Runella sp. SP2: one gene and its partner. The protein of the gene in region 2 interacts with the protein of the main gene of each other region in a pairwise test. Links are inferred from orthologs where the notes say so. Each region holds a gene or a part of one and is shown on either strand. Other genes may lie near its edges.

Region 1 (2,865 bases), 1.7 Mb from region 2 along the record:
AGGACTTTCAAAGTCGAAAATATAGCCCGAGCTGGCGTAGGTTTGAATAAGTTGGTCAATCAACAATGTACGCGCATTGCCTTTACGCCCGACGGGAGAGGCGGCGTTGAACAAATAAATAATGCGCTGGTCGTGGACGGCAAACAGCGCTCCAGCTTCTATTTTTCCATCTTTGAGCGCATAGACAATCCGAGCGGCGTTTTGTTGTCGCAATGCTTCTTCCACCTTGCGTAGTAATTTGTAAGCCGTTTCGGCCACGCCACCCTGAATGTTGGCGGCATGATTTTCTTGAAATAATTGAATGAGTGGGGCAATCTCTCGGCTTTCTTGTAGTTCCCAGCCAAAGTTTTGCGCCCGACGCAGGTTCATCCGACGGTCGGGAGAGTAGCGTTGACGGAGGGTAGGGTAGGGCGTATCTAGCGGAAAAAGGTGCGTGCAGCAGCGTTGACGTTCAAACTGCGGAGGCAATTGTTCTCCTAAAAACCGCCCCGAATAGCTAGAAACGTACCGAAAATGCGTAGAAAGGGCTTCCAAAAAAGCAGTTTGTACCGAGGTAAGCTCGACCGAAGATGTAGTGAAAATCCCTAAAAATTGACAGTAAAACGGCTGTTGGACTACGTTTAACCCCCATTTTTTCTGTACAGGCAGCGGCATGATGGCCTTCCAAATTCCTTCTTCTTCCAGTACCAATGCCTGCCACTGCGGCGAAACCACCTCCAAATACCACGAATAGGCATACACCATCCGCTGAGGGGAAGCCGCAATAAAAGCATCCCAACGGCTAAGGGAGAAAGCGGTATGCGGGAGGAGGTGGATGTTACCCAAAATTACTCCGAATTTTTTGGAGCGCTTCTTTTACTGCTTCATCTTGTTCCATCAAATCGCTGATGGTTTGTACGGCGTGAATGACCGTGCTGTGGTCGCGGCCGCCAAAGTGATACCCAATGGATTTCAACGACAAATCGGTGAGTTCTTTGGCAAAATACATGGCCACCTGCCGCGGGAATACCAACTCTTTTTTACGGCTCTTGCTTTTCAAATCGGCGATGGTCACGTCGTAAAAGTCCGATACAATGTCTTGAATCGTGTCGATATTGACTTCCTTTTCTTCGGTAGAAACAATGTTTTTTAACACGTTTTTGGCCAATTCAAGGTCAATGTCGCGGCGAACAAGCGATGCTTGGGCCATAAGGGAGATAATCACCCCTTCAAGTTCGCGAACGTTGGTGTTGACACTGTGCGCCACGTATTCAATCACACTTGCTTCGATGTAAATCCCCTCGGCTTGGAGTTTGCGCTGAATGATGGCAATCCGCGTTTCAAGGTCGGGCTGTTGGAGGTCGGCCGTGAGTCCCCACTTAAAGCGCGAAAGCAAACGGTCTTGAAGACCCTGCAATTCACTTGGACGGCGGTCGGAGGTCATGATAATTTGACGACCCGATTGGTGCAAGTGATTAAAAATATGGAAGAAAGTATCTTGCGTTTTTTCTTTGCCCGATAAAAACTGCACATCGTCCAAAATCAACGTATCCACCCGCATGTAGAAGTCGGTGAAATCTTGCAGGGTGTTGTTTTTGATGGCGTTGATAAATTGGTTCGTAAATTTTTCCGAAGAAACGTACAACACCGATTTGTCGCCAAAATGACCTTTGATGTGGTTGCCGATGGCTTGTACCAAGTGCGTTTTTCCTAAACCCACGCCGCCATAAATCAGAAGTGGGTTGAACGAAGTAACGCCAGGGCGCTGCGCCACGGCCATCCCTGCCGAGCGGGCCAAACGGTTACAATCTCCCTCAATGTAGTTGTCAAAACTGTAATTGGCATTGAGAAACAAATCCAACTCCGTCGTATCAATCCCTCTCACGGGCGGTGGAGCAGGCTTTCGGGGTTCTGACGCTGCTTTCTGACGGGCCTCGGCGGCTACGGGTGAGTTGGTCGTCGGAACGTGCACCTTAATCGGTGGCTGGCGGTCGGTGCCTGTGTCAACAATGATAGAGTATTCGAGTTGTCCTTCACGGCCAATAGCGAAGTCGAGTGCGCGTCGAAGAACGTGAATATAGTTTTCTTCGAGCCACTCATAAAAAAACTGACTAGGTACTTGTATGGTCAAAGTTTTCCCATCAAGCCGAAAGGGGACAATCGGCTCAAACCAGGTTTTAAAACTTTGCTCGGAGATATTTGCCTTGATGACTTGCAGGCATTTCTCCCATACCTCATCGACTTCGCGGCGTAATTGATAGTTCACTCAACTCTATTTTTTGGACAAAGGGCTGCAAAATTAGGGAAAACTTACGCATAAACAACAAGCAGGAGGTGCTGATTTTTGTCAGAAATGAAGTTTTTTTGCAAAAAATCATGGGTTTTTTGCGCATCTATATCTATATAGCAGCAAATCCAGCACAAGGCTTGAAACGGAAAGTTATTCCATCTATTTTTACCCCATCGTTATAAAATTATTTTTTCTTTAAAAAGTACAAGACTTCATGAACTTACCTCTTTTCTCCGAATTTTCCCCCGCTTCCAAAGAAATTTGGAAACAGCAAACCATTAAAGACCTAAAGGGAAAGGATTTTGAGGCAACCCTGTTGTGGAATACGGCGGAAGGGATCGTGGTCGAGCCTTACTATGGAGCAGAAGACCTTGCAGATGAGCGTTTTGTGGAAATTCAGGCTTCTCAGGCTAAAAATGCAGGTTGGCTCAATCAGCCACAAGTGGAAGTAGGGGAAGAAAAAGCAACCAACTCGCAGCTCAAAGCACTACTTCAAAAAGGAGTGGATGCGTTGACGTTGGATTTGACAAAAAATAAAAAAATAGAACTGACAAAATTGCTCGACGGGATAAAGTTGAGCGAAACACCCGTTTTTT
Region 2 (3,019 bases):
AAGCGCAAAAGCGCACTTTTGTGACCCAGCAGTTTATGGCCCAGCACCAGTATTACCAAGAATTGTACAAAGGCGCAGACTTACAAATCATCGAAACAGAACAGCAGCAGGCAATCGGACGGCTTTATGTGCATTGGCAGTACAGCCCCACCGAAGTACGTATTATGGACATTGCTATCCTGCCACCCTACCGAGGCCAAGGTTTGGGCAGCAAGCTCCTAGAGGCAGTGCTTCGCCAAGGAGCTGATCTTAGTAAATCGGTGACAATTCATGTGGAATACAACAACCCCGCCCTGCATTTGTACGAGCGTTTGGGCTTTAAAAAAATCGGAGAATTTAATACGGTGTACCATTTGTACGAATGGAAACCTGATCCTACCTCTTAACTTTTGTAGAAAATGATTGATACCTTACAAATCACTGATTTTCAACCCTATCTAAATCAGGACTTTACCATCCATTTTGCGTCGGAAACAAGTCACCCTGCTCAACTCACCCGCGTTTCTGCGTGGAGCACTGGTGTCGGCAATTACCGTCAACCTTTTACACTAGAGTTTGAGACAGACATGACGCGTCAGTACTACTTGCAGGGTACTTTTACCTTAACGCACCCCACTGCGGGGGATGTACAACTTTTTATGGTGCCCATCGGCCCTGGTGCCAAAGGGATGCGTTATGAGGTTGTATTTAGCTAAAACGGAGGCTCATCTAGCGGATTTGGGGGTGGAAAGTTCATCCCCATATCGCCCAAATCGTTGGCTTTACTTTTAAAAGTTCCGCCAGTCGAAGCAGGTGGGTTGTCAAACGAACTCGCCGCTTGTGCCCTAGCTTCTGGATTAAACGATGGCGTAGGTGAGGAAGCTGCGCCATAAAAACCATCCAAATCGGCAAATTTGGTGTATTTACCAATAAACCGCAACTGAATGGTATCCAACGAGCCACTACGGTTTTTGGCGACAATCACTTCTCCTACTCCTTGTACTGAATTACCCGCTTCATCTTGCGTAAATCCATAATACTCAGGACGGTACAAGAACGCAACCATGTCCGCGTCCTGCTCGATTGAGCCCGATTCACGTAAGTCAGACAGCTGCGGACGCTTGTCACCACCACGGGTTTCGACGGCACGACTCAACTGCGACAAGGCAATCACAGGGACATTAAGTTCTTTAGCTAAGTTTTTCAACGCCCGCGAAATCGACGCAATTTCTTGTTCGCGGTTTCCTGCCCCCTTGCTGCTATCACCTTGCATGAGCTGCAAGTAGTCAATCACGACCATTTGAATGTCGTGTTGTTGTTTCAAACGGCGGCATTTGGCACGTAATTCCAAAATCGACAAGGCTGGCGTGTCATCAATGTAGATAGGCGCCCGCATCAGTCGGTCGATGCGTTGGTGGAGTTGTGTCCACTCGTGCGGGGCTAAGTTTCCTTTCTTTAATTTTTCACTGTCAATCTCGGCTTCGGCCGAAATCATACGATTGACCAGCTGCACCGCCGACATCTCCAAAGAGAAAATCGCCACGGGCATTCCAAAATCCACGGCAGCATTTCGTAGGCTTGAAACTACAAACGCAGTTTTACCCATCGCTGGCCGAGCGGCAAGAATCACCAATTCGGTAGGTTGCCAACCCGACGTGAGGCGGTCGAGTTGCGTAAAACCTGAGGGGACGCCCGTCAGACCGTCTTTTTGTTCGCGACGGCGCTCCAACTCGCGTAATGCCTCGGTCATGAGCGCGCTCATGTCGGCGTAATTCTTACGGATATTGGATTCGGAAATTTTAAAAAGCGATTGTTCTACGGTATCAAGCAAGGTAAAAACGTCGGTCGTATCCTCAAATGCGTCTTGCAAAATCTTTGACGCGACCGAAATCATTTCTCGCTTCATCGACGCTTGCGCAATCACCCGAGCGTGGTATTCGATGTTCGCTGCGGAGTTTACTTTGGTGGTTAGGGCCGTAATGTACTGTGCTCCACCCACTACTTCTAGCTCGCCCAATTGACGCAGCTGAGTCGTAACCGTCAACAAGTCAATAGGTTCAGAGTTTGTAAAGAGCGTAATAATCGCATTATAGATGCGTTGGTGCGCTTCTTTATAAAAACTGTCCGACTTTAAAATATCAATAACCGCGTTGAGCGCGTCTTTTTCAATCATCAAAGCCCCCAGCACTGCCTCTTCCAGCTCAAGTGCTTGAGGTGGAAGTTTTCCTGCACCCGCTCCCGACTCCAACCAGCGGTTATTATTTGCCGCTCGCGAGCCATATCCTGACGTGCCTTTTCGAAGAAAATTATGGGACTTATCGTTTTCCATTTGTGTCAAAATAAACTACTTGATTGCTTCGCACAGTTAATTGTTAACCGTTATTTGTACTGATTACTAACTACTTACTAAAATTTTATACTCGCTTAATTCTATTTTAACCCCACGCCTTTAGGCTGGGGATACAATATGAGAGCTTTACGCGGGCTTTTTTTTCCACCCCAGCCTGAAGGCGTGGGGTTAAAGGAGTTATATGATTGATAGTATCCATTTTAATTTTGCACAATTACTTAGCCTACACGGTTAACGATTAACTGATAACGGTTAACTGTGCTTTATAACTTTTTGCCAAAATTACCTCTATTTCTCCCCGAACCCATTGGTATTCAAGCGCTGCGCACGTTTTACCCGTTTGCCACAACAAACGAGCATTGCGGCCATTTTGATAGTCACCTGAGTATGGCATGTACGTATCGAAGTTATTTAATTTACCAAAAAGCAATATACCATACGTACCTACAGCATTTGCCAAATGAGCAGGCCCGCTGTCTATCCCGATAAAATACTGTGCTCTCCGAATGATTTCCGCCGTTTGTAATAACGAATACTTTCCGCAGGCGTCAATGTACTTGGTACTCCTCACCGAATTTTTGCTTTTTAGCCCAATTTCCACCACCGTATAGCCCAAGTCTTCAATCAACCAATGAATCAACTTTTCCCAATTGGGAACAGACCAATCTTTGGCTGGATAATTGGAACTGC

Evidence for each region. The genes of interacting proteins can lie anywhere in the genome.
Region 1: the proteins of dnaB (region 2) and dnaA interact in binary tests that used the Escherichia coli proteins (3 or more experiments, as listed by UniProt). The link is inferred for Runella sp. SP2 from one-to-one orthologs.

What each region holds. Positions count from the first base shown.
Region 1 is NZ_CP031030.1:1,321,096-1,323,960, forward strand. The notes cover bases 32-2,846. They hold dnaA (chromosomal replication initiator protein DnaA), read right to left. Parts: upstream 2,246-2,846; coding sequence 818-2,245; downstream 32-817. Other genes in these bases: DTQ70_RS05570 (GNAT family N-acetyltransferase), read right to left, coding at 32-825; DTQ70_RS05580 (methylmalonyl-CoA mutase subunit beta), read left to right, coding at 2,484-2,846. Also shown: more of DTQ70_RS05570, read right to left, coding at 1-31; more of DTQ70_RS05580, read left to right, coding at 2,847-2,865. UniProt on the Escherichia coli protein: Plays an essential in the initiation and regulation of chromosomal replication. Binds in an ATP-dependent fashion to the origin of replication (oriC) to initiate formation of the DNA replication initiation complex once per cell cycle.
Region 2 is NZ_CP031030.1:3,020,085-3,023,103, forward strand. What follows is about bases 1-2,969. They hold dnaB (replicative DNA helicase), read right to left. Parts: upstream 2,309-2,969; coding sequence 692-2,308; downstream 1-691. Other genes in these bases: DTQ70_RS12625 (N-acetyltransferase), read left to right, coding at 1-386; DTQ70_RS12630 (DUF6916 family protein), read left to right, coding at 399-695; DTQ70_RS12640 (glycosyltransferase family 9 protein), read right to left, coding at 2,568-2,969. In the rest of the region: more of DTQ70_RS12640, read right to left, coding at 2,970-3,019. UniProt on the Escherichia coli protein: The main replicative DNA helicase, it participates in initiation and elongation during chromosome replication. Travels ahead of the DNA replisome, separating dsDNA into templates for DNA synthesis.